DNA from 3 places in the Streptomyces sediminicola genome. Region 1 is predicted to be linked to each of the others. Evidence: riboswitches for the same ligand, from Rfam matches in the RefSeq annotation. Region 1 holds a riboswitch; each other region holds the start of a gene.
The links. Region 1 has a riboswitch for cobalamin ahead of VM636_RS06340 (hypothetical protein). Riboswitches for the same ligand answer to the same signal wherever they lie in the genome.
Positions count from the first base shown of each region.

Region 2: linked by a shared signal. The riboswitch ahead of VM636_RS02140 ((2Fe-2S) ferredoxin domain-containing protein) and the one ahead of VM636_RS06340 (hypothetical protein) in region 1 are both predicted to bind cobalamin.
Region 3: linked by a shared signal. The riboswitch ahead of VM636_RS01330 (ABC transporter substrate-binding protein) and the one ahead of VM636_RS06340 (hypothetical protein) in region 1 are both predicted to bind cobalamin.

Region 1 is NZ_CP144555.1:1,498,712-1,508,628, reverse strand. It holds gene VM636_RS06355 (MFS transporter) at 1-855, opposite strand, end outside; gene VM636_RS06350 (ATP-grasp domain-containing protein) at 848-2,107, opposite strand; gene VM636_RS06345 (cysteine synthase family protein) at 2,104-3,126, opposite strand; gene VM636_RS06340 (hypothetical protein) at 3,123-4,025, opposite strand; cobalamin riboswitch at 4,233-4,375, opposite strand; gene VM636_RS06335 (ferric reductase-like transmembrane domain-containing protein) at 4,655-5,641, shown strand; partial or broken gene VM636_RS06330 (thiamine pyrophosphate-binding protein) at 5,640-5,846, opposite strand; gene VM636_RS06325 (sulfurtransferase TusA family protein) at 5,987-6,298, opposite strand; gene VM636_RS06320 (MFS transporter) at 6,295-7,560, opposite strand; gene VM636_RS06315 (metalloregulator ArsR/SmtB family transcription factor) at 7,970-8,659, opposite strand; gene VM636_RS06310 (ATP-dependent Clp protease ATP-binding subunit) at 8,991-9,917, shown strand, end outside.
Region 2 is NZ_CP144555.1:460,491-470,407, reverse strand. It holds gene VM636_RS02175 (aldehyde dehydrogenase family protein) at 1-679, shown strand, start outside; gene VM636_RS02170 (hypothetical protein) at 785-1,258, opposite strand; gene VM636_RS02165 (hypothetical protein) at 1,616-2,152, shown strand; gene VM636_RS02160 (VOC family protein) at 2,240-2,692, shown strand; gene VM636_RS02155 (MFS transporter) at 2,778-3,986, shown strand; gene VM636_RS02150 (sugar O-acetyltransferase) at 4,143-4,724, shown strand; gene VM636_RS02145 (TetR family transcriptional regulator) at 4,735-5,292, shown strand; cobalamin riboswitch at 5,807-5,936, shown strand; gene VM636_RS02140 ((2Fe-2S) ferredoxin domain-containing protein) at 5,997-6,410, shown strand; gene VM636_RS02135 ((2Fe-2S)-binding protein) at 6,420-7,151, shown strand; gene VM636_RS02130 (siderophore-interacting protein) at 7,165-7,986, opposite strand; gene VM636_RS02125 (SMI1/KNR4 family protein) at 8,047-9,917, opposite strand, start outside.
Region 3 is NZ_CP144555.1:272,881-282,797, reverse strand. It holds gene VM636_RS01340 (ABC transporter ATP-binding protein) at 1-774, opposite strand, end outside; gene VM636_RS01335 (iron ABC transporter permease) at 771-1,871, opposite strand; gene VM636_RS01330 (ABC transporter substrate-binding protein) at 1,868-2,899, opposite strand; cobalamin riboswitch at 2,941-3,132, opposite strand; gene VM636_RS01325 (zinc-binding dehydrogenase) at 3,429-4,427, shown strand; gene VM636_RS01320 (hypothetical protein) at 4,485-4,655, shown strand; gene VM636_RS01315 (thioesterase family protein) at 4,852-5,652, opposite strand; gene VM636_RS01310 (SDR family oxidoreductase) at 5,889-7,442, opposite strand; gene VM636_RS01305 (helix-turn-helix domain-containing protein) at 7,554-8,063, shown strand; gene VM636_RS01300 (MMPL family transporter) at 8,454-9,917, shown strand, end outside.

The DNA.
Region 1 (9,917 bases):
GGCGGTGAGGGCCGTCCCGTACGGCATGCGGCGGATGCGGTCGGCCGCGAGCGGCTGGACGACGATGACCAGGGCGAAGCAGAGCAGCAGGACCAGGCTGTAGAACTCGCTGGAGGCCCGCTCGACGGCGTACACCGCCAGGTAGTGCTGGAAGTGGAAGTAGAGGTGGAAGGCGAGGGCGTTGGCGGCGAAGGGCAGGACCGCCACCCCGGCGAGCAGGCCCCGGCCGGTCTCCGCCGGGGCCGGCCGGGCGGCGGCGGGGGGTTCGGGGAGCCGGGTGTGGCCCGCGGTGACCAGGACGAACAGGGCGGTGACGGCGAGGAAGAGCCAGCCGGGCCGGGACAGCACGAAGGGCCCGGCGATCAACGGGCCCACGGCCATGCCCGCGTTGAGCGCGGCGTTGCCCGCGGAGAGGAAGGCCGGGCGGCGGTCGTCGTCGACGCCGTGCACCAGGTACGCCTTGTTGGCGGGCAGGTAGAGGGCCGCGCCGCAGCAGGTGAGGATGAGCGCGGCGACCGCGAGGGGCGGCCAGAGCAGGGTCAGCAGCAGGCCGACGAAGCCGGCGGTGCGCACGGCCAGCGCCCACAGCATCGTGCGGCGCAGCCCGATCCGCTCGGCGACGGCCCCGCCGACGACGCCGCCGGAGAACTGGACGAGGGAGGCGAGGGCGAGCACGACGCCGACCGTGCCGAGCCCCATGCCGAGCCGTTCGTGCAGGAACACCGACATGAACGGCAGCACCATGAAGCTGCCGAGCGGGATCAGGAACGAGCTGAGCAGCAGGAAGCGCAGCGGTCCGTCGAGGGTGCCGAGCGCGGTCCGCAACCGCACGCCGTCCGTGCCGCGGTCAGCCACCGGACGCCTGCCGGGGGGCCGGGCCGGTGTCGGGGAAGGGTTCGGTGAGGACGCGGACGGCGTTGGCCGCGGCCACGGCGTGGTGGGTGGCGAGTTCGGCGGTCTCGCCCTCGGCGTAGAGGATGCCGGCGTAACCGCGGCTGTCGTCGAGGTGCTCGACCCGGTCCCCGGCGGACTTGACCGGGTACCAGGCGGGGGAGCCCGGCAGGTCCGCCAGCCGTTCCGTGCCGGCGACCCCGGTGAGGACGCCGGGCGCGGCCGGGTAGCCGAGGACGAAGGCGACGGCGGGGCCGCCCGGCGGGTCGGCGTCCATCAGGCGGGGGCGGCGGCCGAGGGCGGCCTCGACCATCGCCTCGTACACGTTGACGCCGAGGGAGCGGCACAGGCCCTCGCCGACCAGGGCGCCTCCGATGCGGGGGTTGATCTCCACCACCTCGGGTCCGCCGGTGGTCATCACGAACTCCACGTGGGCGAAGCGGTCGGTGTAGCCGAGGACGGCGAGCATCCGGCCGAGCCACTCCTCGAGCGCGGCCCGCCGGGGTTCGGGGAAGGCCACGGGGAAGGCGGTGATCTCCTCCCGGAAGCGCGGTTCGGGGGACATCAGACGGCTGGAGACGCCCAGCAGGCGGGTGGTCCCGGCCCAGGTGAGGGTCTCGGCGCTGTAGACGGGGCCGGGGAAGTAGGGCTCGGCGAAGAGCCGTCCCTTCAGCGTCCGCCCGGCCGACGCGGCGAGGGCGGCGTCGAGTTCGGCCTCGTCGCGGACGAGCCAGACGTTCTGGCTGCCGGTGCCGGCCGTGTCCTTCAGGATCGCGGGCAGGCCGGTCTCCTCGACCAGCAGTTCGCGCAGCCCGGGTCCGCCGGCGAGGGGTTCGACGGCCCGGCCGCGGCTCAGCCCGGCCCTGTGCAGCAGGTCGCGGACGGCCGCCTTGTCCCGGGTCAGCCGCAGTACGGCGGGGTCGAGACCGGGCAGGCCGAGGCGGGTGGTGAGTTCCGCGCCGGCCAGGGTCCAGGTGTCGGTGGAACTGATCAGCCCGCGCGGGTCCGGGACGCGGCGCAGGACGTCCGTCATCCCCTCCACGTCGAAGGTGTCGGTCTCGACGACGTCCAGGGCGTCCGCGTCCAGCCGGCCCAACTCGTAGGCGTAGCAGGCCGGGTCGCGGGTGAGCAGCACGAGCCGTTCGCCGAGGCGGTCCGCGGCGCGGACCAGGTGGCCGAGTCCGAAGGTGAGGGATTCCAGGCAGACGACGCTCACGCGGCCGGCTCCTTCCACCGGGGCGGGCAGGCGGCCCGCCGCCAGGGCATCGTCGACCAGGGCATCGTCATCTCCTCGGGGGTGGTGACCTCGGCGGGTTTGAGCGCCGCCGGGTCGAGGGCCTGGGCGTGCCGGGCGAAGACCCGGTCCACGTAGCGGTGTCCGGTGTCGGCGCCGATCACCAGGTGCAGCCGGTCGGGGTGGCAGCGGGCCTCGTGGGTTGCCGCCAGGTAGCCGGCGCCGGTGGACAGCCCCGCGAAGACGGCGTGTTCGCGCAGCAGGGCGACCGAGCCGGACATGGCGTGGGTGAAGTCGAGCCAGTGCAGGGTGTCGTAGAGGTGGTGGCGGACGTTGTCGAAGACGATCGACGAGCCGATCCCGGCGATGATCGCCTCGGGGTCGTGGTGGTCCTGGCTGCCGAAGGTGATGCTGCCGAAGGGCTGCACGCCGACCAGCCGGACCGAGGGGTCGCTCGCGCGCAGGCGGTCGACGAGGCCGCCGGTCGAGGCGCCGGAGCCGACGCCGCCGACGACGGTGAGGGCGCGGCCGGGGAAGGCGGCGGCGATCCGGTCGGCGACCTCGTGGTAGCCGAGGCAGTGGACGTCGTCGTGGTACTGGCGCATCCAGTGCCAGTCGGGGTGTTCGGCGAGGAGTTCCCTCACCCGCCGTACCCGCCGCTTCTGGTCGAGTTCGAGGTCGCGGGACGGGGCGACCTGCTCGACAGTGGCGCCGAGGATCTCCAACTGGGCCCGGGTGGTGGCGTCGACGGTGGTGGACGCCACGATGTGGCAACGCGTGCCGTACCGGTGGCAGGCGAGCGCGAGGGCGTACGCGTAGATGCCGCTGGAACTGTCGATCAGGGTCTGTCCCGGGCGGACGGTGCCCCGCTCCAGCAGCCGGCGGACGGCGGCCAGGGCCGAGTAGACCTTCATGGACTCGAACCGGAGCAGGACCAGGCCGTCGGTGAGCCGGACCAGGTCGGGGACCTTCAGGGCGTCGGCGATGTGGGGGTGGATCACCCGTAGCCTCCTGGGACGAATGAGCACTGGTGGCCGAGCGAGCGGAAGAACGCGCGGAGGTCGCGTGCCAGGGCGGCGTCGGGCCGGCGGCGGAAGAGATAGCCGACCAGGGAACCGGTGTGGGCGACGAAGACGCCGTCGGCGCCGAACCGCTCCCGCCGCTCCAGCAGCGGGGCGAACGTCGCCTTGGGCAGGACGCGTTGGGACAGCGCGGCGCTGGTGGTGGCGGCGCGGGCGACGGCGGCGGGGTCGCCGGAGGCGAAGCCCTTCAGCAGGTCGGCCAGGCACTGTTCGTACTCCGGGCCGTGCCGCCGGTAGTGGGCGAGGAGCAGGCCGGTGACGGCGGCGGTGTCCACCGTGCCGGGCTCGGTGAGGTAGGCGGTGTGGAAGCCGATGCCGGTGCCCAGGCGCCGCACCACCCGGTGGCGGCCGCTCAGGTGGAGCGCGAACTCGTCGAGGAACACGCTGTCGGAGCGCTCGATCCGCGCGAGGACGCGGACCACGACGTCGTCGTCGTACGGCAGGCCGAAGAGCCGGAACAGACAGCGCAGCGTCGCCACGATGTCGGCGGTCGAACTGGCCATGCCCACCCCGACCCGCAGTTCGGAGCGGGTGCTCCAGCGGCCCGGCGGCAGGGTGCGGCCGTAGTGCTCCAGGAAGAGCCGCGCCGCGGTCGCCGAGCGTTCCCCGAGGGGCGAGGGGCCCGGGGGGACGGTACCGGGGGTGAAGGTGGTCCACGTGCGCAGGCCGACCGGGAAGGACACCAGCGCGATGTCCGGGTCGGGGCCCGCGCGCAGGGGACCCTGGTACAGCTCGCCGAGGGTGCCGTGGCAGACGCCGACGACCCCGGTGCCCGGCGGCGGTGCCGGTGCCGCCTCGTGCCCGGCGGGCGTCAGCACGGCCCGTCCCGCTCGCCCCGCGCGGGGGGTGCCCCGTCGCGCCCGGCGCGGACTCGCGTGATCACGGACGGCTCCTCCTGTCGGTTCCTGACCCCGCACCGACCGGGAGGAGACGCGGCCCCGCGAAGACGCCGCCGCCGTCCGTACCGCCAACCCAGTCCACGAGGTCGCCGCACCCACCCGTGCCGGTGGCACGGGCGCAGTGGCAGGTCTTCGGACTCGTGGGCGCGCGCCGGCCGCGGCGTCCACCGCGCGCCGGCATTCCTGGCCGGCGGACCGGTGCGCCCGGACGGCGTCCGTTCCCACTCACCGCTGCGGGACAGTCCCGGAATCGCACCGGGTTCCCTCTTGCGTCACGCCGCCGCTCCGCCGTGGCGGGCGGCCGGCGCGAACCGACTGCGTCACTCAGGGTAGGAGGCGCCGTGACGCTGCGACAGGGGGTGTCCGCGGGTTGTCCTGATGTGAGGGGTAGGAGCGGTGGCGGGAGGGGGGAGGAGGGGCGTCCGACCAGATCAGGCGCTCCCTCTGGCTGGAAGGGGGCTCAACGCGACCGTTCTCCTGGGCCACACTGGTGCACCGCAACCTCGTCCGCGCCAACCCATCGGTGACCAGTGCCGGGAGGCCACGGCATGCTTCCAGACGCGACGCCCGAAGCGGGCGGCACGACCACCCCGCCGACCCGCGGCCGGGGGGCCGCCGAGCGCGTCACGCTCCGCGCCGACCTGCGGGCCGCGGTGCCCGACGCGAGCGCGGCGGTGCTGGTCACGGCGGCGGTCTTCGCGTTCTTCTGGGCGCGGATGGAGGCGGGCACCTCGTCCACCGTCGCGGTCATGCCGTTCATGGACGACGCCCGCACCTACTGGATGTACCTGCTCAGCCAGGCGTTCGGCTGGTCGGGGCTGCTGTGGGCGTGGGGCACGGTCATGCTCGGCCTGCTGCTGTCGGGGCCGCGCCCCGCCCGGCTGCCGGTCTCGCGGCAGGTCCTGGAGCGCTGGCACCGCACCACCAGCCTGACCACGATGGCCCTGATGTTCGCGCACGCCCTGATGTTCGCGGCCGAACTGGTCCGCTACGAGGCCGGGCTGGGATGGGCCGCCCGTCTGTGGGCCGGGTTCGCGGACAGTTTCGTCCCCGGCTGGTACGACTCCGGCACCGGCCGGGTCGCCATCCCCATCGGCCAGGGCGCCCTCTACCTGGCGATCCCCCTCGGCCTGCTCTTCTACGTCCGGCACCGCATCGGCCCCAACACCTGGCGCCGGCTGCACCGGTTCGTCATCGTCGTCTACGTGCTCAGCGTGTGGCACACCCTCCTGTACGGCACCAACGTCTGGTACGGCGAATGGCCGCGCACCGTGCTGTGGCTGCTGCAACTGCCCGTCGCCGTCCTGCTGTCGGTGCGGCTGCTGCGGCCGGCCAGGCGAGGCGAGCGGCTCGGGTCCCCGGTCCGGCGCGGGGACGGCTCCCTGCCGGGCTGGGTCCTGCGCGCCGCGGGCCGGGCCGCCGCCGCGGCGGTCGTGATCGGCATCCTCGCCGTGGTCCTCTCCGGCCACGACGGCGGCCGGGACCGCACCGTGGACGCCCCGGCGACCGCCCCGCACGCCCCCGAGACGGAATGACCCGGCCGGAGAACTTGGTGTAGCCCACCGCCTGGAAGGCGGCCATCTCCTCGTGGCGGGCCTGGACGAACTTCGGCTGGTTGTCCGCCCGTCCCCAGGCCGCCAGCAGCCCGGTGATGCCGTCCCCGGCGTAGGCGAAGACGTGGTCGACGTCCCAGTCGCGCAGTCGTCGCAGGACGTAGTCGGACACCTTCGTGCCGGTCATGGCGGCTCCCTGTCTGGTCCGGTCGGGTCCTGCGGACTCGGCGGGCGGCCCCGGTGCCCCGGGACGGGTCGGTCACGGGGCCGGGCGGCAGGACAGTGTCGGGGTAACCGCGTGCGGCCGGGGAAAACGTCCCGGCCCGGTCAGTGGGGGCCGGTGTGCCAGGGGGCGTCGGGGCGGGTGGGCCGGGGGGTCGCGGTGAGACGCAGGGCGTGGACCGGCGCGGAGGTGCCGGGGACGGGGCCCAGGTAGTGGTGGCCGGTCATGTGGCACCAGGCGGGCAGGTCGAGCGGGGCGGCCGGGTCGGTGGTGACGACGTGGACGACGGTGCCGGGCGGCGCGCCGTCGATCTCCGCGCGCAGCCGCAGCAGCAGCGTGACGCAGAGCAGTCCCGTGCCGTCGACGGTGATGCCGGGGGCCGCCGCCGACGGGTCCCCGGGCAGCGGCGGCGTCATCGGCGGTACGCGGTCACGGCCACGGCCGGCAGCAGGGCGAGGGAGAGGACCCCTCCGGTGAGCGCGAGGACCGGGTAGCCGGCGGCGGCGACCACCAGGCCGGACGCCATGCCACCGGTCGCCCCGGCGAGGGCGATGGAGACGTCGACCAGGCCCTGCGTCTTGGCGCGGGTGGCCAGCGGCACCGCGTCCGTGATGATCGCGGTGCCGGAGACCAGGCCGAGGTTCCAGCCGAGCCCCAGCAGCGCCAGGGCGAGCGCGAGCAGGGGCACCGAGCCGCCCGGCGCCAGGGCGGCGAGGACTCCGGAGGCGAGCAGGGTGACCCCGGAGGCACCGGCGACGGTGAGACGGCCGAAGCGGTCGACGAGCCGGCCGGTCAGCGGGGAGGGCAGGTACATCGCGCCGATGTGGAGGGCGATGACCAGGCCGGAGGCGGTGGTGCCGTGGCCGTGGTCGTGCATGTGGACCGGTGTCATCGTCATGACGGCGACCATGACGAGCTGGGTCAGCACCATGACCAGCGTGCCGAGCACGACGCCCCCGCGACCCTCCTCCGCGGCGGTGGCCGTGCCGGGGTCGGCCGGGTCGGCCGTGGTCCTCGCCCGCTCGGCGAGGGCGCGGGCCAGCAGCAGCGGGTCGGGGCGCAGCCGGCGCAAGAGGACGAGGGCGGCCAGCGCGTAGGCGGCGCCGGAGAGGAGGAAGGGCCCGGCCAGGCCCGGGATGCCGAGGCGTTCGGCGAGGGCGCCCGTGGGCGCGGCGAGGTTGGGGCCGGCGACGCCGCCGAGGGTGGTGGCGACCAGCACGGTGGAGACGGCGCGGGCGCGGTGCCCGGGGGCGGCGAGGTCGGCCCCGGCGTAGCGGGCCTGGAGGTTGGTCGCGGTGCCGGCGCCGTAGACGAAGAGGGCGACGAAGAGCAGGACCGGGGCGTCCAGCACGGCGGCGGTGATGACGCCGGCCGAGCCGACGGCGCCGGTGAGGTACCCGGCGGCGAGGCCGGGGCGGCGGCCCCGGGCCTGCGAGAGCCGGCCGACGGCGATGGCGGTCAGCGCCGACCCGGCGGTGAACAGGGCGCTGGGCAGCCCGGCCAGGCTGGTGGAGCCGAGCATGTCCTGGGCGAGGAGTGCGCCGACGGTGACGCCAGCGGCGAGTCCCGCGCCGCTGAGGACCTGGGAGGCGACCAGGACGCGCAGGACGCGGCGTTGGGCCTGCTCGGCGTCGGGTATGGGGGCGGTGGCCGGGTCGGCGGGTGCGGTACTCGTCATGCTCTCTTCCGGACGGGTCTGGCCGTGCGCCGGGCGGCGGGGGAGCGGTGCGGCGGACCGCGGGCACGGCCGGGGCGGGTTCTGCGGGCGTCGTACGGCCCCGGGCGTCCGGGGCGCGGGGCGGGCACGCGGGCGTGTGATCAGGGGGTGGTGGCGGGGGCGCCGCCGGGTGTTCGGTACCGGGCGGAGGGCGACGGGCTTGGTAACCGGCTCGGTGACCACAGGGGACGGACCCCGGCCCCGGCATGCCGCCCGATGGGCAGGGCGCCGGGGTCGGCCGGCGGCGCCGTGCGCCGGTCTCCGAGGACTCCGGGCCACCCCGTGTGCCGGGTCCGGGCGTCGGCTGGTCCGCCCGTGCGCGGGCCCCCGGGGTCCGCGGGGTCCGCGGGCGGGTCCGGGGCCGCGTCGGTCATGTCGCGGCCGGGGCGTCGACGGGCAGGTCGGACAGGCGCCACTCCAGCATGCCGTCGTGCAGGCGGACGGCCCGGCGCCCCCGGTCGGCGAGCAGCCGCACGGCGTCGTACGCCAGGACGCAGTACGCGCCGCGGCAGTAGACGACGACCTCCAGGTCCTCGGGGAGTTCGCCGATCCGGTCGGCCAGTTCCGCGAGGGGGATGGAGACGGCGCCGGGGATGTGTCCGGCCCGGTACTCCGCGTCCGGCCGCACGTCGAGGACGACCGCCTCCCCGGCCGCGACCCGGGCCCGCAGTTCCCCGGGGCTCAGCGCGGCCGGGCCGCCCTCGCCGAGGTAGGCGTCGCGGGCGGGCGGCACGGCCGGCTGGTGGGCCTCGGCGACCTTGCGCAGCAGCGCGAACAGCCGGGCCACGTCGTCGTCGGCGAGCCGGTAGTGGATGCGGACGCCCTCGCGGCGGGTGGTGACGAAACCGGCCTGCTTGAGGATCTGCAGATGCGCCGAGGCGGTGGTCAGGTTGAGCCCGGCCGCCTTCGCCAGCGCGTCCACGGTGCGCTCGCCCTGGGCCAGCACGTCCAGCAGCTCCAGACGCTTCCCGCTGGCCAACGCCTTCCCGCTGGCCGCGAACGCGTCGTAGAGCCGCGCCCTCGACGCGGTCCTCGTCTCCTCCGGCACGTCATCCTCCATAGATCCATGGATTACTGTAGGCCAGGCTCCGGGGCGTGACCAGCCCCTCACCCCCCGGGCGGCCGGGGAGCGCCGGGGCGCGCGGCGGCGCGGGCGGGCCGCGGCGTACGTACCGGAGGTGGCGGCCCTCGCCGCGGTGCCCGCCGGGGCAGGCCCGGGGGCCGGGCCGATCCGGCCGAGCCGACGGGCGGGGCGAACTCGCCGACCCGTTCGCCTCCGCCCCGCTCGCAGCGCGCCTCCGCTTCGCTCGCAGTCCGCCTCCGCTCCGCTTGCGCCGCCCGGAATACCGGGTTTCGGTGGAGGGAATCCTTCGGTGGCTTTGGGAGCTGCGATGTCGCTGTCCTCCATGGGCTTCGGTCCGTCCGACCCGTTCGGTGAGTTGCTGGGCCGGTTCTTCGGCATGTCACCGGGGTCCTCGCCGCCGGCGGTGCAGCGGGTGCCGGTGGGGCGGCTGCTGTCGCAGTCCTCGCGGGAACTGCTGCGGCTGGCGGCCGAGCGGGCGGCCGGGGACGGGGCCACCGACCTGGACACGGAGCACCTGCTCTGGGCGGCGACCCGGGTGGAGCCCTCCCGGGGGCTGCTGGCGCAGGCCGGGGTGGACCCGGACGGGCTGGCCACGCGGGTGGCCGAGGTGCTGCCCCGGGAGTCGGCCGAACCGTCGGCCGAGCCGGGGCTGACCCCGGCGGCGAAGCGGACCCTGGCGGAGGCGTACGCGCGCTCGCAGGCCGCGGGGGCCTCGTACATCGGGCCGGAACACCTGCTGGGCGCCCTGGTGGAGGACGGGCAGACCGGGGCGGCGCGGCTGCTCACGGCACAGGGCGAGGACGTGAACCGGCTGGAAGGGCTGACCGGCGCGCCCCAGCGGGGGCCCGGCCGCGACCAGGCCGGCGAACGCGGCGAGGCGGCGACGACGCTGGAGGAGTTCGGCCGGGACCTGACGGCCGAGGCGCGGGCCGGCCGGCTCGACCCGGTGGTCGGCCGGGCGGAGGAGATCGAGCAGACGGTCGAGATCCTGTCCCGGCGCTCCAAGAACAACCCGGTCCTGATCGGCGAACCCGGCGTCGGCAAGACGGCGATCGTGGAGGGTCTGGCGCAGCGCGTCGTCGCCGGCGAGGTCCCGGACACCCTGAAGGACCGCCGGGTGATCGCGCTGGACCTGTCCGCGATGGTGGCAGGCGCCCAGTACCGGGGCCAGTTCGAGGAGCGGCTGAAGAAGGTCATCGAGGAGGTCCGGCGGGCCCGCGGCGAGATCATGCTC
Region 2 (9,917 bases), 1.0 Mb from region 1:
GCTCGCGGACGCCGACCTCGGCCCCGAGGCGATGCGACGCCTGTTCACCGGCACCTTCGACTCCACCGGCCAGATCTGCATGGCCACGAAGCGGCTCTACGTCCACCGCTCCCGGTACGAGGAGGTCGTGGAGGGCCTCACCGCCCAGCTCGCCGAGGTCCGGCTCGGCCACGGACTCGCCGAGAACGTCACCATGGGCCCGCTGCACAGCGCCGCCCAGCGCGCCTACGTACGGGAACTGCTGGACGAGGCCCGCGCGGCCGGTGCCGAGGTCCGCGAGTTCGGGGAGGCCGCCGACGGACAGGACCCGACCCGCGGCACCTTCCTGCGGCCCTCGCTGGTGCTCGACCCGGCCGACAACGCCCGCGTGGTCGTCGAGGAACAGTTCGGGCCCACGCTGCCGGTGCTGCCGTTCGACGACGAGGACGAGGCCGTCGGCCGCGCCAACGACACCTGGTCGGGCCTGTGCTCCTCGGTGTGGACGCGGGACCTCGACCGTGCGGCGGCCGTAGCGGCCCGGCTGCGCACCGGCTACACCTTCGTGAACGCGCACGGCGCCGCCCACCTGGACGAGCGCGCCCCGTTCGGCGGCTTCGACCACAGCGGCATGGGCCGCGAGATGGGCGTCGAGGGGGTCCGCGAGTTCATGGACACCCACGCGGTCGGCTTCCCCGCCTGATCCGCCCGCGGCCCGCGGCCCCTCCCGGTCCGGTCCGGACCACCCGGCCGGACCGGGAGGCCACCCCGCGGGTGACCCGGCGGCGGGCCTCCGCGGCGCCCGGCTCTAGCGGGACCACCGGCAGGAGCGGCGCCCGCGGGCGGAGCGGCGCGTCCCGCAGGACCCGCGCGCGATCTCGTCGGTGACGAACCCGAGCCCGATGCCGAGCATCCACGCGTCCTTCGCCAGCGCCGTCCCCTGCTGCGTCGGGCGCAGGCTGCCCTCCTGCCGCATCCCGGGGGTGCGCAGGTACAGGCCCAGCAGCCCGGCGGAGAAGGCGGTCAGCCCGGCGCCGGCCACGACGGTCGGCACGACCGGCAGCAGCAGCGCGGCGCCGAGCGTGATCTCCCCGGCGGAGAGGAGCTTCACGAACTTCGTCGCCGGCAGTTTGCCGAGGAACGGGTACGTCATCGTCGCCATGCCGTGCAACTGCGAGGCGGTCTCCTCGTCGGCCTTGCGCTTGGCGAGACCGGAGTTCAGGATGAACGCCCCGGTGGCCAGGCGCGGCGCGATGTGCCGGGCTTCGACGGGCAGACGCATGACGGCTCCCTGGGGATGGGGGGAAGAGCGGGGGGAAGGGCGGTGCGGACGGGCCCGTTCGCCAGCGTAAGGCGACCGCGGGCCCGGCGCAGTCCGGGAGGGCCGACAGTGGGGCGGGCGGGCTCCGGCGGGGAGTTCCGCCGGGGGCGCGACCGCTGAGACCGGCGCGAGCGGCGGCGCGACGAAGGCGCCCGGCGCGACGGCCGCGCGGTGCGGCGCCGTGCCGCCGGCGCGGCGGGGGACGCGGGGCGCGGCGAGGCCGTCCTGCACCCGCCACCCGCGTACGCCCCCGACGGTAGGCACGGTTACTCCCGCCGCCGGACGCGTCCGCGGCCCCGCCCCGGCACCGTGGGGGCCGTGACACTCAGCCGACCCGTACGCCGGGCCACCCTCGCCGTCCACGTCGTCGCCTCCGCCGCCTGGCTCGGGCTCACCCTCGGCCTGCTGGCGCTCGCCCTCGCCGCGACCACCGCCCCGTCCGCGGCGAGCGCCGAGCCGAGCGTGCGGGCCATGCGGCTCTTCGCCGACCTGCTGCTGCTCCCGGTGGCGCTCACCACCCTCGCCTCCGGCCTGGTGCTGGCCCTCGGCACGCCCTGGGGGCTGGCCCGCCACCGGTGGGTGTGGACCAAGTTCTGGCTGACGCTCGCCGCCACCATCGCGACGGCCTTCGCGTTGCGGCCGGGCGTGCACGCCGCCCTCGCCGCCGTCACCGCTGGCGAACCACTTCCCGGGCCCGCCGACGTGTCGGCCGGACCGTTCGTCTCCCTCACCGCGTACGTCTTCATGACGGTGATCTCGCTGCTCAAGCCCTGGGGGCCGACCCGGCGCGGACGCAGGCCCCGGCGCCCGTCCCGCCGTGGGGAGGCCGTCGCGCCGGCCGCCCGCGCCCGGTGATCGGCTTTCGGGCCGCCGCCGGGCGTCCCAAGATGGACGAGACGCCCGAGGGACAGAGCCCACCGTCGAGAACGCCGGGAGTGAGACATGCGCCGTGACGATCTGCCCGCCCCGGAGTCGGGGATACTGCTCACCCACTTCCTCACCGTGGCCGACGTGCCGCGCTCACGTGACTTCTACGCCGGGGTCCTCGGCGGGGAAGTGGTCCTCGACGAGAACCCCTGCATCGTCAGACTGGCCAACAGCTGGCTGATCATGAACCCGGGCGGCGGGCCCACCCCCGACAAGCCCGACGTCACCCTGCACCCGCCCGACGACCCGCACACGGCCACCAGCTTCCTCAACCTGCGTGTGGCCGACATCGCGCGCTGCTACCGCGAATGGACCGAGCGGGGCGCGGAGTTCCTCACCCCGCCCATCGACCGCAAGGCCGAGATCCGCTGCTACCTGCGCGATCCCGACGGCTACCTCATCGAGGTCGGCCAGTCCACCGGTCTGCTGCACGGCATCCTCGCCGACCCGCCCGCCGGGGACCGCTGACCGCGACGGCCGTCCCGGAGCACGCCCCGTGACCCTCCCCCCCCTGGAGCGTACGTTCGTACGCTCTGCGGGTAGGGTCCCGCTCATGACTGTCGAGACGCTGCGGCGGCCCACCCTGGCCGACCGGCGGGCCCGCGTGGCCGTGGCCGTGCTGTTCTTCACCAACGGGGCGCTGTTCGCCAACCTGCTGCCGAGGTATCCGCAGATCAAGGCGGACCTCGGCATCGGCAACGCGGCCTACGGGCTGGCCGTCGCGGCGTTCCCGACCGGCGCCATCGTCGCCGGGCCGGCGGCCGGCGTCCTCGTCCGCCGGTTCGGCTCGGCGCGGGTGGCCGTCGCGGGCACGCTGTTCACCGCCGTCGGCATCCTCGCGGCCGGACTCTCCGGTTCGGTCGCGGTGTTCGCCGCGGCCCTGTTCCTCGCCGGGGCGATGGACGCCGTCACCGACGTCGCGCAGAACGCCCACGGCCTGCGCGTCCAGCGCCGCTACGGACGCTCCGTCATCAACTCCTTCCACGCGATCTGGTCGGTCGGCGCCGTCACCGGCGGTGCGATGGCCGCCGCGGCGATCGCCCTCGGACTGGCCCGCGGCCCCCATCTCGTCGTCTCGGGCCTGCTGTGCGTGGCCGCGGCCTGCGTCGCCCTGCGCTTCTGCCTCCCCGGTCCGGAGACCGGGGCCGACGGGGAAGAGACCCCCGGCGGTGACGCCCGCCCCGCCGAGGGGGGCGCGTCGCCGGGCCGTCGGGTCGCCTGGGTGCTGACCGCCCTGGTCCTCATCGCCACCGCGGGCACCGTCGTCGAGGACGCCGGCAACTCCTGGGCCGCCCTCTACCTCTCCGACTCCCTGCGGTCGACCGCGGCCGTGGCCGCCTCCGGCTACATCGCCCTGGTCGGCGCCCAGTTCGTGGGCCGCCTGATGGGCGACCGACTCGTCGACCGGTTCGGGCAGCGCGCCGTGGCCCGCTCCGGCGGCCTCATCGTCGCCGTCGGCATGGGCCTCGCGCTCGCCGTGCCGACGGTCCCGGGGACGGTCCTCGGTTTCGCCGCCGCCGGATTCGGCGTCGCCACCCTCGTCCCCGCCGCCATGCACGAGGCCGACTCGCTGCCCGGCCTCAAGCCCGGATCGGGGCTGACCCTCGTCTCCTGGCTGATGCGCCTGGGCTTCCTGCTGCCGCCGCCGCTGGTCGGCCTGGTCGCCGACGCCACCAGCCTCCGGGCCGGGCTGCTCGTGGTGCCCCTCGCCGGGCTCCTGGTCGTGTCCCTGGCGGGGGTGCTGCGCACCCGGCGGCCGTGAGGTCAGGGTCGTGAGGTCAGGGGAGTGAGGGCGGGCGCGGGTGGGGCGGGCCGGGGCCATGACGGGGGGAGCGGGGCGGGTCGGCCGGAAAGCCCACGGCGGACGACTCGCGCGGCGAGGGTACGTACGTACACTCCCGGGTGTACGGTCGTACGCATGCCGACGGACCACTTCGCCGGGGACCCGCGCACCCAGCTCGAACGCATGCGTGCGGGCGACCTCTACCTCGCCGACGACCCCGAGATCGCCCGCATGCAGCAGCGGGCGGTACGGCTGGCCGCCCGCTACCAGGCCGCCTTCGCCGAGGACGCGGACGCCGCCCGGCCGCTGCTCGCCGAACTCCTCGGCTCGCTGGGGGAGGAGGCCCAGGTCCGGCCGCCCCTGTACGTCGACTACGGCACCCACATCAGCATCGGTGCCCGCACCTTCGTCAACTACCAGTTGACTGCGCTGGACGTCGCCGCCATCACCATCGGTGAGGACTGCCAGATCGGGCCCAACGTCCAACTGCTCACACCGACCCATCCGTTGGAGCCGGGGCCGCGCAGGGACAAACTGGAGGCCGCCCGGCCCATCGTCATCGGCGACAACGTGTGGATCGGGGGCGGCGCCATCGTGCTGCCCGGCGTCACCATCGGCGACGACTCCGTCGTGGGCGCCGGAGCGGTCGTCACCAAGGACGTGCCGCCCGGTGTCGTCGCCGTCGGCAACCCGGCCCGCACCGTCCGGACCCTGTGAGCCCGCTGCCGTGGCCACCGGACACACCGACCCCCAGCGCCGCGAACGCATCATCGCCGCCACCCTCGACCTCATCGCCGAGGAGGGCATCGCGCGGGTCTCCCACCGGAGGATCGCCCAGCGCGCCCAGGTGCCGCTGGGGTCCATGACGTACCACTTCAACGGCATGGACCGGTTGCTGCGGGAGGCGTTCGGCAGGTTCATCGACCACATCGTCGCCGTCTTCGACGCCCACCTCGACGGCGTCGCCGACCAGGACCATGCCCGCGAGGCGGTGGCCGACCTCGTGCACGCCCTGTCGGAGGGCAGCAGGCGCGACCTCGTCCTCACCCAGGAGCTGTACACCCTCGCGGCCCGCTCCCCCTCCTACCGCGAACTCACCCACACCTGGATGCGGCACAGCCGGGTCCGCCTGGAAGCGCACTTCGACCCGGACACGGCCCGCCAACTCGACGCCCTCATCGAGGGGCTGACCCTGCACCGGGCCCTGGACCGGGAACCGCACGACCGTGCCCTGACGCTCGAAGCCGTCACCCGGATCACCACGCGGGGCGGTCCGGCCACCTGAGCGGGACCGGGCCCGCCGCGGAACACACGGGCCCGCTGAACCGCCCGTGCGGCATGGTCCTGACCGCCGTGCCGCACGGGCTCCCTCCCCGAGCCCGCCCCGGCGTGGGATGTGAGCCCCGGGACGGTCGGGAGGGTGCCCGGGGCGGGGCGGGGCGGGGCGGGGTGGGGTGGCGCGGGGCGCGTGCACCGGGCCGGGCGTGCGTCCCCAGGGCCGGACTTCCGTGCCGGGCCGGGAACCGGGCGGGGTCCGGGCGTGCGCCCCGAGGTTGGTCTGCCGCGCCGTGCCGGTCCGGGCGTGCGCCCCGAGGGGCGCCGGGCCGGGAACCACCGCGGGCCGGTGTGCGGAAGGAACCGGGCGCGGGTTCGGGTAGGGCACCCCGGGCCGGAAGCCACGCCGGACCACGGTCCCGCCGTGCTCGGCCCGTCCCGTCCCGCCGGTACGGCTCGCCCATCCGGATGACGCGGAGCCGTACCGGATGCGAGGATGGCCCGCGACAAGGCGACGGCGAACCGAGGAAGCCGGTGGAAATCCGGCGCGGTCCCGCCACTGTGATCGGCGAGCGGACCCCGTTCGAGGCCACGGCCCGCACACCCGCGGGCGGGAAGGCCGGGGCGAGCATCGACCCGAGAGCCAGGAGACTCACGCGGTCGCCCCTCCACGGACGCCGGGGCGGATCTCCCCGGGGAGAGGACCGATGCGCCATGCCCGCGTCACCCGGCGAGGCGGCCCCCGCCGCCCACTCCGCCTCCCGCACGACCCCCTCCACCGCCTACGGCGCCCCGCCCTGCCGGGTCGTCGTCTGCCGGGACTGCTGCTGCGGCACGCCCAAGGTGAGCGGCGACCACGCCGCACAGACCGCACGCCTGCGCGCGGAGGTCCCCGTCCGCGTCTCCACCTGCCTGGACGTCTGCGACCAGGCCAACGTCATCGTGGTCCAGCCCTCCGCCGCCGGCCGCGCGGCCGGCGCCCGCCCCGTCTGGCTGGGCCTGGTCAACGACCCGTACGCCACCGAGGACGTCCTCGCCTGGATACGCGCGGGCGGCCCCGGCATCGCGGACCGCCCCGAGATCCTCGACCTGTACGCCTTCACGCCGCCGCGCCGCGCGGCCCGTTGAGGCCGCGCCGTGTCCGCGTCCCCGCCCGCCGCCGCCCGCGCCGACGAGGCGAGCGTGACCGCCGCCCTGGCCGACGTCGCCCGGTACGGCGGCTTCTTCGCCCTCACCGTGGGCGGCCCCGCCGAGGGCTGGCACCCCGTGGGCGCCGCCTACGCCCGTGGCTTCGCCGACCTGGCCCGCGCGGTCGCCGAGCGCCACCGCGCCCCGGAACCCCGCGTCGGCCTCTCCATCGCCCACCTCGGACACGTCGCCCGGCTGTGGTCGCCCGCCCTGGCCTGCACCGTGGTCCACGGCATCGTCCCGGACCTCACCGCACTGCAACGCGCCGACGACGGGCCCGCGCTGCGCCTGCCCCGCGCCGCCGGCTGGCACGCCGCCGCCCTCCCGGACCCCGCCGGCGCGCTCGCCGGCCAAGTCCACGCCCACCTCCGGGCCTTCGCCGCCGGGCCGCACCCGCGCATCGCGCACCGCCTGCTCGACGGCAACGCCGCCTCCGCGCTCGCCGAGGCGGCCCGCGCCCTGCTCGCCGCCCATCCCGGCCTCCGTGGCGTGCTCGCCGCCCTCACGGCCGACCTGCTCGGCAGGCCGCCGCTCACCGGCACGGGCCGGCTCGCCGGGGCGAACCTCGCCTTCCGCCGCCGGAGTTGCTGCCTCTACTACCGGGCCCCGGCGGGACGCCCCTGCGGCGACTGCTGCCTGACCGCGCCGCACGACACGGCCCGCGCGGAGGACGGCACGTGAGGGAGGCCGGGGATCAGGCGGCCCGAGCGGTCGCCTCGTGGCGCCAGAAGCCCGAGAAGGTGATGCGGTCCTTCGGCAGACCGAGCCGGTGCAGGTGGCGGCGGCCCTCCGTGGCGAGGGTCGACTCGCCGACGACGAAGGCGTACCCGGCCGCGTCGGCGGTGGTGAGCCGGCGCAGCGCCCCGAGAGCGGCGGCCCCGGGCACGGAACGCCGGTCCTCCCGCACGATCCAGGACACGGCGACCCCGTCCGGCCCGCCCAGCGGACGCCGGTCACCCTCGGTGGGGACCTCCTGGATCACGCGGCCCACGGTCTCGCGGGGCAGGGAGCGCAGGATGCCGGCGGTGGCGGGCAGCCCCGTCTCGTCGGCCACGACGACCACCTCGGACGCGTCGGGCGGGCAGTCGAAGAGGACCCCCTGGTCCAGCACGGCCAGCGCGTCCCCCGGCCGGGCGGCGCAGGCCCAGATCGCCGCCCGCCCCTCGATCTCTCCGGTCGGCCCGTGGTGCACCACGAAGTCGATGTCCATCTCCGCCGCCTGGGCCCGGAAGCCGGCGACCGTGTAGTTGGCGCAGTGCGGGCGCTCCTCCTCGGGGATCGCCAGATACGGCTGCCACCACGCCGACCCGGTGAACTCGGGCAGCCGCAGTCGCCGCTGGTGCGGAAGCCGGAGGAAGAGCCGGAACCAGTGGTCGTACCCCAGCCACGCGAACTCGCCCAGTCGCTCACCGCCGACGGTCACCCGCTGCAAGGACGGCGAGACGCGCTCACTGCGCAGGACACGGGCACGGAACATCCGGGGATTCTGCGGCACCAACCGCCGACTCTTCGCCATGAGGTAAGGCTAACCTAACCCGTGCTCGATGCCGCTTGCCGGGCCGAGGACACCGGGTCCTCACCGGATGCGGGCCACCGCGTACCCCCCCTCGCCGTTCGTCTGCTGGCTCCAGGCGCGGGTGGTGAACGTGTGCAGCCGCCCTCGCGTCAGCGCGTGACGCGGCAGGCCGACGCCGAACTCCCCGGCCACCGCCGCCAGCAGCGCACCCTCCGCCGCCTTGGCGCTGGCGACGTCCGCAGCGTCCTTCGCGTCACCGAAGTGGTGGTCCGGGTCCAGCGCCTCCGGTATCCGCCCGCTCCGCCGGACCGCACCGTCCTCGTACGTGAAGGCGTACCGCTCGACCCCGCCCTCCGCCACCGACAGGTGGAAGAACGGTGACCTGCCGACGACCTTCAGCCCGCCCCACACCACCACCGCGCGCATGCCCGGCCCGGCGCCCGCGACCGGGGAGACGATCGGCCGGCCGTCGAAGGGGAAGGGCTCGCCGTCGAAGGCGAAGCTCCACCCGGGGCCGGCCCGGCCGACCGCCACGAGAGCCCGCTCCTCCCAGGGCGCGAACGCCCGTTGACGCGGTCGCTGCCTCATCCGTGCCTCCTGGAGGGGCAGGGGCTCACTCAGCACGGCGTCCCCGTCCGCGAGGAGACCGGGCAACTCGTCCGGCTCCGCCCCCTCCACCAGCACGAACCGGTACGCGGTGAGGTGGTTGCCCGGGGCCGGCTCCGCCAGCCACGCCAGACCGCCCGGATCGGCCGCGGGCGCCGGAGCCGGGACCCGCCCGCTCTGCCCGCCCCTCGGGGTGGACAGCAGCTCGCGCCCCCGCTCCGGGGTCAGCAGCGGTCCGAGCAAGGGGTCGGCCAGCCACCCCAGCGGCGCCAGGTGGTCCGGGCCCAACGGCTCCCACCGGGGCACGGCGCCCATCAGCGTCCGCCACGCCCGGTCGCCGTCCCCCCACCGTGCCAGCTCCCGCGCCCGGTCGACCGCCTCGCCGAACGGTCCGGGTGCCGTGTGGCGGTAGGTGCCCTTCCGCATCTGGTCCAGCAGCGCGCGGACCGTCGCCGCCATCGCGTCGTCGGCGCCCGCCAGGCCGAACGGCGGCGCGGCATCCCCCTGCGAGTGCGCGGCGTGCGCGGCGATGAGCGGGGGCAGCAGATCGGGCGCGTACCGCGGGTCCGTCACCAGGCCCTGGAAGCGCACCGCGGAGCCGTTCCCGAGCAGCCCGCGTACCTGATCGCCCAGCCCCGCGGCACGCGGCCTGCCGTACCCCTTCGCCTCGTCCAGCGCCTTCAGGGCCCGCTCCCAGTCGCCGCGCAGCGCCTCCAGCCGGGCCTGGTCCACCCGGGCGTCCAGCGTCCGCGTCGTCTCGTCGACGAACACCGGGCCGCCGTCCGTCTCGCCGGCGGCCCGCAGGAGGTGGAACTCCCGGTGCATGTCCCGCATGAACTCCAGGAAGTTCGCGTACCGCTTCGGCGGCGCGGCCCGCCAACCGGCCCAGGTGTACACCGCCCACTCGCCGTCCTCGTCCGCGTCCTCCGGGTCCATGAGCACGTAGACGGCGTCGGACTCCACGTCGAGCTGGAGACCGGTGCGCCAGATCTCCGCCTCCCGCCGCTCCCCGGGCCCGGCGTCCTCGTCCAGGTACTGCGCGAACTCCGACGCGAGCCCGTACGCGTCGTCGTGCCAGTGCGCGTCCGCGGTCCCCGCCAGCAGCCACACGAACCCGCCCGCCCGCCGCCACCCGTCGGACACCTTGAGGAACGCCCGGTACGACGGCGGCATCCGATGACCGAGCCGCTTCTCCATGGCGACGATCCGCTCCTCGGACGCGCCCGGGAAGCCCAGCCACCGCCCCTCCGGCCGCTCCTCCTCGTCCGCGCGCGAATCCACCCATTCCTCGCTCCACCGCAGCAGGAAGGAGCGCCAGTCGAACC
Region 3 (9,917 bases), 1.2 Mb from region 1:
CTCGCCCGGGAGGAACGTCACCCGGGGCGCCCCCGTGCGGGGGTGGACCGCGACCTCCGCCGTCACGCCGTACACCTCCGCCAGCAGCCGCGGGGTGAGGACGTCGGCGGGCGGGCCGGAGGCGGTGACCTCGCCGTCCCGCAGGACGTAGAGGCGGTCGCAGTAGTACGCGGCCAGGTTGAGGTCGTGCAGGGCGACGAGGACCGTGGCGGAGAGCCGGCGCAGCGTGTCGAGGACGTCGAGCTGGTGCCGGATGTCCAGGTGGTTGGTCGGCTCGTCCAGCACGAGCAGGGAGGGCTGCTGGGCGAGCGCGCGGGCGATCAGGACGCGTTGCCGCTCCCCGCCGGAGAGCCGGTCGAAGGACCGGCCGGCCAGCGCGGCACCGTCCACCGCCGTGAGCGCCCGGTCGACGAACGCGGTGTCCTCGGCGGTGTCCCCGGCCAGCAGCCGCTGGTGCGGGGTGCGGCCCATGGCGACGACCTCGCGCACCGTCAGGTCGAAGTCGGCGCCGCCCTCCTGGACCACCGCCGCCACCGTGCGGGCCAGCCGGCGCACCGTCAGGGACCACACGTCGGCGCCGTCCACGCGGACCCGGCCCGCCCCGGGGCGCAGCACCCGGTAGACGGCGCGCAGCAGACTGGACTTGCCGCTGCCGTTGGGCCCGACCAGGCCGACGGTCTCGCCCGGCCGGGCGGTCAGGGACACGTCCTCCACCAGGCGGCGGGCGCCCGCGGTGAGGGTGACGCCCTCGACGCGGAGGTCGGCGGCGCTCACCCGGCACCCCCTTCCCGGTGCCGCCGGGCGTCCCGGCGCAGCAGCCACAGGAAGAAGGGGCCCCCGCACAGCGCCGTGAGCACACCGACCGGGATCTCCATCGGCGCGGCGATCGTGCGGGCGGCGATGTCGGCCCACACGAGGAAGACCGCGCCGCCGAGCGCGGCCGTCGGCAGTACCCGGCGGTGGTCGCCGCCGACCAGCAGCCGGACCACGTGCGGCAGCATCAGGCCGACGAAGCCGATCGGCCCGGCCGCGGCCACCAGCACGCCCGTCACCAGGGAGAGCAGCACGAACATCCGGGCCCGGAACCGCGCCACGTCCAGGCCCATGGTCGTGGCGGCCTCCTCGCCGGCCAGCAGCAGGTTGAGGCTGCGGGCCTGCGTCATGAGGACGCCGACCCCCACCAGCAGGGCCGCGCTCGGCAGGGCGAGGGTGCCCCAGTCGACGCCGCCGAGACCGCCGAGGGTCCAGGCGAGCACGGCGCGGGCCTCGTTGCCCCGGCCGGAGGTGAGCAGCAGCAGGTTCAGGACCGCGGTGAGCACCGCGGCGATCGCCACTCCGGAGAGCACCAGCCGTACGGAGGTGATGCGTCCGCCGGTGCGGGCGGTCGCGTAGACGAGGACCAGCGCGCCCAGGGCGCCGGCGAACGCCGAGACCGGCAGTGACGCCGCACCGAAGACGGAGATCCCGAACACGATCACCGAGACCGCCCCGAGCGACGCCCCGGAGGAGACGCCCAGCAGGTACGGCTCGGCCAGCGGATTGCGCACCAGCGCCTGGAGGGCGGTGCCCACCACCGCGAGCCCGGCGCCGGTCACGGCCCCGAGGACCACGCGCGGCGCCCGGACGTCGAGGACGATCGTCTCCCGGGCCCGCGTCCAGTCGGGCGCCCCCCAGTCGGCGCCCAGCGCGTGCGTCACGATGCCCCAGACCTGGCCGGGCGGCACCCGCACCGAGCCGATCGCCAGCCCCGCCGTCAGGGAGGCCAGCAGCAGCACGACGAGGACCGCCACCGTCGCGGCCAGGCCCGTCCGGCCGGGGTGCCGGACGGGCCCGGGGGCCGTGGTGGGGGTCCGCGGGGCGGGAGCCGTCACCGGAAGCTCGCGGGGTGCAGCCCGCGGGCCAGGTCCTCGACCAGGTGCGCGGAGCGGACCCCGACGAGCGTCGCGGTCAGCGGCAGGACCACGAACCGCTTCTCGCGCACCGCGGGCACGTCCGCGAGCGCGGGCTGCGACAGCAGGAACTCCTTCTTCTGCTCGACGCTGCCGGCACCGGCGTAGTCGTAGATGGCGATGACCTCGGGCCGGCGCTCGACCACCTGTTCCCAGGAGACGTCGCCGAAGACCTCGTCCAGGTCGGAGAAGACGTTCTTCCCGCCGGCCAGCCGGATCAGGTCGGTGCCGAGGCCCTTGCCGCCGGCGGTGAAGGCGCTCTTGTCGCCGCTGTCGTAGACGAAGACGGGCACGGTGGGCGCGTCCCGGACCGCGGCGGCGGCCTCGTCCACGCGGGCGCGGAGGCCGGCGACGAGACGGTCGGCGCGTTCGGACACCCCGAAGATCCGGCCGATGGTGCGGATCTCCTCGTAGGTGTCCTCCATCGTCACCTTGTCCCGGCCGCAGTACTCGCGATTGAGGTGGGTGTCGATCCCGGCGTCGGCGAACGCCGTGCGGGAGCGGCCCTCCTTCTCCGCGAACGCGCTGCCGTAACCGCCGTAGACGAAGTCGGGCTCCGCCTCCAGGATCGCCTCGAAGGACGGCTCCCGCTTGGCCAGTTCGGGGACGGACGCGAAGTCCTCCCGCAGTTCGGGCAGGACGGCGGAGTCGGGGAAGGCGGTGCCCACCATCCGGTCCTTCAGCCCGAGGGAGAGCATCAGTTCCGCCGGGTGCTGGTGGATGGTGACCGCGCGGGACGGCGGTCTGTCGTACGTGGTCGTGACACCGCAGTTGTCGACGGTCACGGGGAAGCCCGCCGGAGCGGACGCCGTGGCCTTCGCGTCCCCGCCGGTGCCGGGGGAGGTGCCGCAGCCCGCGGTGAGCAGGACGGCCGCCAGGGCGAGTGCGCCGGCGGCGCGGGCCGGGCGGCGCCGCCTGGCGGGGGACGGCGGTCGCAGGGAAGGGGGCATGCCGGAATACACGTGAAGCCTCCTGGGGAGTCCGCGCTCCTCGGAACGGGCCCGCGACAGGCCAGTGTCCTGACTCCCGGATCGACGTTCCCCCCGCCTTCCCGCGCGGCGCGCAGTGGCATGTCGAAGGGTTGCACTCCCCGGTCACAGTGGCGGGACCGTGCCGGATTCACACCGGCTTCCTGTCTCCCGTCGCGGCGATGACCCGACGATCCTACGTTCCCTCAGGTGACGGCGAGGCGCCGGGACCGCGATTTCCCGCTCCCGGCCGGGAACCCGCCGCCCCGCCTGCCGACCGTCTTCCGGGGCCGGGCGGGAGCGGCGGCGGAGGCGGGAGGGGCGGACCGGGCGACACCGCCCTCGTCCGCGCGGTGCTCGGCCCGCACCGCCGGCCGCCGGGGCGGCGGGCACAGCGCACGAGCCCTCAGCCGCGGGGGCCGGATCGGCGTGGTCGGCGGACGGAGGCGAGCCGTCGCCGGTGGGTACGTGAGAGCGTGGACCGCGAGGGCGGGGCGTCGGAGGAGGAAGCATGGCCGAAACCGTGCCCGCCCAGATGCGGGCCGCGTACATCGACTCCGTCGGCCCGGCGGAGGGCATCCGTCACGGGCCGCTGCCCGTCCCGCCCGTCGGGCCCACCGACGTGCTGGTCCGCGTCCGGGCCGTGGCCGTCGACCCCGTGGACACCTTCGTACGCTCCGGGGCCTACCCGACCCCGCTGCCGTTCCCGTTCGTCGTCGGCCGCGACCTCGTCGGCGAGGTGGCCGCCACCGGGAGCGGCGCGGTGGGCTTCCGGCCGGGGGACCGGGTGTGGTGCAACAGCCTGGGCCACGCCGGCCGGCAGGGCGCCTGCGCCGAGTACGCCACGGTCCCCGCCGACCGGCTCTACGCCGCACCGCCCGACCTCGACCCCGAGCACCTGGTGGCGGCGGCCCACCCGGCCGCGTCGGCCTGGCTGGCGCTCTTCCGGCACGGGCGGCTGACGGCGGGGGAGACCGTGTACGTCGGCGGCGGGGCCGGCAACGTCGGCGGCGCCGCCGTGGCCCTCGCCGCCTCGGCCGGCGCCCGGGTGATCGCCACCGCACGCGCCGAGGACGCCGCCGCGGTACGCGCCCTCGGCGCCGCCGAGGTCCTCGACCACCGCGCCCCCGGCCTGGGCGAACGGCTGCGCGCGGCCCTGCCCGACGGCTGCGACGTCCACCTCGACACCTCCGGCCGGGCCGACCCGGCCGACGCCGTCGACCTGCTCGCGCCCCGCGGCCGGCTCGTCGCCATGGTCGGACTGGGCGGCGCCGCGGCCCCGTTGCCGCTCGGCCGGCTCTACACCAAGGACGCGAGCATCGTGGGCTTCGCCCTCAGCAACGCCACCACCGACGACCTCGCCCGCGCCGCCCGGCAGGTGGTGCGCCTGCTGCGCGGGACGCCCTGGCGCCCGCGCGTCGCCGACCGCCTGCCGCTGTCGATGACGGCACGGGCCCACCGGCGGCTGGAAGACGGTGAGGTGAAGGGCCGTCTGATCCTTGTCCCGTGATTTCCCGGCGTATGGGCGCGAAGTGCGGGCACTCGAAGGAGCGGAGGTGGATAAAAGATGGTTCCCTTGCTTCTCGTTCTTCTGCTGGCCCTGATTCTTTTCGGTGCGGGTTTCGCCCTCAAGGCGTTGTGGTGGATCGCCGTCATCGTCCTCGTGGTGTGGCTGCTGGGCTTCCTCGTGCGCCCGGCGGGCAGCGGCGGTCGCCGGGGGCGCTGGTACCGCTGGTGAACGCGGACAGACCGAGCGAGGAACGGAGCGGGCCCACCGGCGATCGTCCGGTGGGCCCGCTCCGCCCGTCGTCCGGGAAATGCCCCGGCGTTGTTCCTGCCCGGCGCCCCGCATTTCCGCCGGATTCCCCTGCCCGCGTTCGGCGTCGGAATACGTCGCGGAATTCCGTAAAGGCTTTCGCCTCACCCGGCTCCGCTCAGGGCTGCGGGCGGACGGTCAGTATCTGCTGCGCGTGCCCGACCGGGCCGTCGACGTCGTGCAGGACGGTACTGGTGATGCCCTGGCCGGTCGGCCCGAAGACGACCGTGGTGTCCAGGCCGGTCCAGCCGCCGCGCGGCGCGCGGTGGAAGTGGAGGGTGAGGTCGACGTTGGGGAACATCCACTCCGTCGGCGACTCCCGCACCGCGATGCCGTTCGCGGTGTCGACGAGCGTGACGAAGGACGCCCGCGGGCTCGCCGCCTCCCCGGCGACCAGGTCGAGCCCCGTGGAGATCCACGCGGTGGTGCGTCCCGGCAGCGGCTCGGCGAGCGGCCGGACGTCCAGCGAGGCGATGTAACCGCCGGGCCACCGGGACGCCATGTCCCACGGCGCGAGGGACGCCGGGTCGGCGAGCCGGTCGTCCCCGCCGCCGGCGACGGCGCCGGTGTCCAGGGTGGCCAGCAGCCACGCCCGTGCCCGGACCACCGCACGGCCGCCGATCACCACCGTGACCTCGACCAGTTCGATGGTGCGGCCGGGGCGCAGCACCTCCACGCGGGTCTCGCACTCGTCGAGCGCGAGCCGCCCCAGGATGTCGAAGCTCATCCGGCCGAGGGCCATCTCCGCCGCGGGCCGTCCGGCGAGATGCCGGTCCAGGGCGTGCACGATCAGCCCGCCGAGCGGACTGAAGTGCTGCTCGTCCGTGCTCCACGCGCCGCCGGCGTGCGCGGTGGGCTTGTAGCGGTGCTCGTCGATGCGCTCGTAGTAGCTGTCCGGCGTCGATGTGCTGGTGGTCAACAGGCTTCTCCCGAGGCGGCGGCAGGGCGGGTGCGGCCGGACCGGCGGTGCCGGGACCGGCGCCGCTCAGGATAGTTCGCCCCTTCGGCGCGGGACCGGGCGCCCGGTGCCGTACGGTCCGGCCCGTGCTCCGGTGCGTCAGGCCGCGGCCGGTGCTCCGGTGCGTCAGGTGGGGCCGGGCCGTGCCCCGGTGCGTACGGGGGACAGCCCGTGCCCCGCGCGCCGGCGGGCGGGCCTCAGGCGCCCGGACCGCTCGTGGAGGGGGCCGGTGCCGGGGCGGGGAAGCGGGCCGCGGCGAGCGCGATGTTGCGGGCCATGCCGCCGAAGACCACCGAGTGGAAGGGCCACACGCTCCACCAGTAGGCGTGGCCCGCCAGCCCGTGCGGGTGGAACAGAGCCCGCTGCCGGTAGCGGGTCCGCCCGGCCTCGTCCGTCTCGGCGTACATCTCCAGCCAGGCCAGTCCCGGCAGCCGCATCTCGGCGCGCAGCCGCAGCAGCCGGCCGGGCTCGATCGCTTCGACCCGCCAGAAGTCCAGCGAGTCGCCCGCGCGCAGCCGGGCCGCGTCCCGCCGGCCCCGGCGCAGACCGACCCCGCCCACCAGCCGGTCCAGCCGGCCGCGCACCGCCCAGGCGAGCGGGAAGGAGTACCAGCCGTTGTCGCCGCCGATGCCCTCGATGACCCGCCACAGCGCCTCCCGCGAGGCGTCCACCGCCAGTGACCGGCGGTCGGTGTAGAGGCTGCCGCCCGCCCAGTCCGGGTCGGTGGGCAACGGGTCGCTCGGGGCGCCCGGCACGGACGCGGAGGACCAGCGCGTGCTGACCTGCGCCTCGCGCACCCGCCGCAGTGCGAGGCGGACCGCCTCGTCGAAGCCGAGCGCGCCGCCGGGCGGCGGGGGCACGTACCGGTCGATGTCGTGTTCCCGGCAGACCACCTCGTACCGCAGCGATTCCGTGAGCGGGCGGGCGATGGCGGCCGGGACGGGGGTGATCAGCCCCACCCAGTGGCTCGACAGCCCCGGGGTGAGCACCGGCAGCGGCAGGATCAGCCGCCGCGGCAGCTCGGCGGCCTCGGCGTACCGGAGCATCATGTCCCGGTACGTGAGGACATCGGGCCCGCCGACGTCGAAAGCTCGGTTCACATGATCCGGCATCCGCGCGCTGCCGACGAGGGCGCGCAGCACGTCCCGTACGGCGACCGGCTGGATGCGGGTGTGGACCCAGCTCGGCGTGACCATCACGGGCAGGCGTTCGGTGAGGTAGCGCAGCATCTCGAAGGAGGCCGAGCCGGAACCGATGATCACCGCGGCCCGCAGGACCGTGGCGGGCACCCCGGAGTCCAGGAAGACCCGGCCGACCTCCGCACGGGAGCGCAGGTGCGGTGAGAGCTGCCGCTCCGGCACGCCGGGCGGGGTGAGGCCGCCGAGGTAGACGATGCGCCGGACCCCGGCCGCGCGGGCCCGCTCGGCGAAGGTGCGCGCCGCGCGCCGGTCCTTCTCCTCGAAGTCCCGGCCGCTGCCGAGCGCGTGCACCAGGTAGTAGGCGACGTCCACGTCCGCCAGCGCGCCGTCCAGCGAACCGGGGTCCGTCACGTCCGCCCGGACCGTCTCCACCTCGCCCGCCCAGGGGTGGTCGCGCAGCTTCTCCGGGGACCGCGCCAGGCACCGCACCCGGTGCCCGGCGGCCAGGAGTTCCGGCACCAGCCGGCCCCCGATGTACCCGGTGGCCCCGGTGACCAGGCAGCGCAGGCCCGCTCCGTCGTCGTCCGGCGCCGTGCCGTGTGCTTCGCCCATGGTGCCCTCGTCTCCCGCCTCGCGCCGGACCCGTGTCCGGTCATCCCTTCCCCGGGGTTGCCCGCGGTGGACGCGGCATGCCCGAACGTGACCCTTCTATACGCTGGCCGCGTGGCGACAGCGAACCAGCGCGGACCCCGCGCGCAGCACGAGCGGCAGACCCCGGCCGCACCCCGCAGCGACGACCTCCAGACCGTCGCCGTCCAGCTCAGGCGGATGAACGGGGAGATCAACCGGCTCGTCCAGGGCTTCGCCGGCAGCCACGGACTGCACGCCACCGACGTCCAGGCGCTCGCCGCGATCCTGGACTCCCCGGGGCCCATGACACCCAAACGGCTCGGCGAGCACCTGGGGCTGACCTCCGGCGCGGTCACGGCGTGCGTGGACCGGCTGGAACGCGCCGGGCACGTGCGCCGGGTGCGGGAGAGCGCCGACCGGCGCGTCGTCCACCTGCACTACGCGCCGGACGCCCGGGAGTCGGCCCGGCTGTACTTCCGGCCGCTGGCCGAGGCGGCGGCAGCCGCCCGGGGCCGCTTCGACGCGGACGAACTCGCCACCGTGGCGCGCTTCCTGACGGCGGTCAACGAGGAACTGCGCGCCGCGCGCACCACCGACCGCTGAGCCCGCGCGCCGCTCACGCGCGTCGGCCGTCGCCGCGCCCGGCGGCGGAGCGCCCACGGGGACGGAGCGCCCACGGGGACGGTGCGGGTCCGAGCGCGCAGGACCACGGGCACGGCTCGCGTCCGGGCCGGGAACGCCGAGCGGTACGGTCCGCGTCCGGCCGCGCGGCGCACCGCGTGCCCCGTCATTAGCGGGGAGCAGTTACTCGATCATTGAGATTGTTTATGATCGAGTGACTGTCCGGCGCGTCGCCTTCGGCTCGGCCCCGGCCGGCCGGTTCACTTTCCCGTGGCAGGACCACCCCGCCACCCCAACGCCCAGACGCTCGGAAACCCAGACGCCCCGCGGTCCCGCCGGACCGCACGCCGATCCCCGGAGACCGTCGCCCCGATGACCCTCACCTCCCGGCGGGCCCGCCGGCTCGTCCCCTTCCTCCTGCTCCTGGTCTGGCTCGGCATCGGCGGGACCCTCGGCCCCTACGCCGGGAAACTGGGCGAGGTCGCCACCAACGACCAGGCGTCCTTCCTGCCCCGCAGCGCCGAGTCCACGCGGGTCATCGACGCGCAGAAGGCGTTCCAGCCGGAGGAGACCCTGCCGGTCATCGTCGTGTGGACCGCCGACGGCGGCGGCGCGGTCGCCGACCGGCGCGCGGCGGCCACCGAGGCGGTCGCGGCCCTCGACGGGGCGGCGGGCACCGTCGGCCGCGCCTCCCCGGCCCTGCCCTCCGAGGACGGCGAGGCGCTCCAGGCCGTCGTCCCGGTCGAGCCCGACCTCGGCGACCGCCTTCCCGGCACGCTGGACCGCATCCGCGCCGCCGCGGAGAAGGTCCCCGGGACCACGGCCCACCTGGCCGGTCCCGCCGCCACCCAGGCCGACCTCTCGCACGCCTTCTCCGGCATCGACGGACTGCTGCTCGGGGTCGCCCTCGTCACCGTCCTGGTGATCCTGCTGCTCGTCTACCGCAGCGTCCTGCTGCCGCTGGTCATCATCCTCGGCGCGGTCTTCGCCCTCGGCCTGGCCTGCGCGATCGTCTACGTCCTCGCCGACCGCGGTGTGGTCCGCGTCGACGGCCAGGTGCAGGGCATCCTCTCCATCCTGGTCATCGGCGCCGCCACCGACTACGCCCTGCTCCTCACCGCCCGCTACCGCGAGGAACTGGTCCGGCACGAGGACCGGTTCGCCGCCGGCCGCGCCGCACTGCGCTCCTCCTGGTCCACCGTCGTCGCCAGCGCCGCGACCGTCGCCCTCGGCCTGCTCGCGCTGCTGCTCAGCGACCTGACCAACAACCGGGCCCTCGGCCCCGTCGGTGCCATCGGCATCGTCTGCGCCGTCCTGAGCACCCTCACCTTCCTGCCCGCCGTACTGGTCCTGCTCGGCCGTGCCGCCTACTGGCCCGCCGCCCCCGCGCCCGCCGCCGGCCCGGACACCGGGGGCCCGGACGGCGCCGACGACGCCCCGGCCGGACACCCCGTGTGGCACCGGGTCGCGGCGGCCGTGGACCGTTCGCCGCGCCGGGTGTGGTCCGTCTGCCTGATCGCGCTCCTCGCCTGCGCCGCCTTCGCGCCCACGCTGACCTCGCGGGGCGTGCCGCTCGACGAGATCTTCGTCAAGGAGGTCCCGTCCGTCTCCGCCCAGCGGACCCTGGCCCGGCACTTCCCCGGCGGCTCCGGCACCCCCGCCGTGATCATCGCGGACGCCGGCCGCACCGACCGGGTGCTCGCCGCGGTCCGCGACACGACCGGCGTGGCCTCCGCCGGCGCCGTGACCGACACGGGCCGGCCCGGCGGCGGCCCCCCGCGTGTCGTCGACGGGCGGGTCCGCATCGACGCGACGCTGCGCGACCCGGCCGACAGC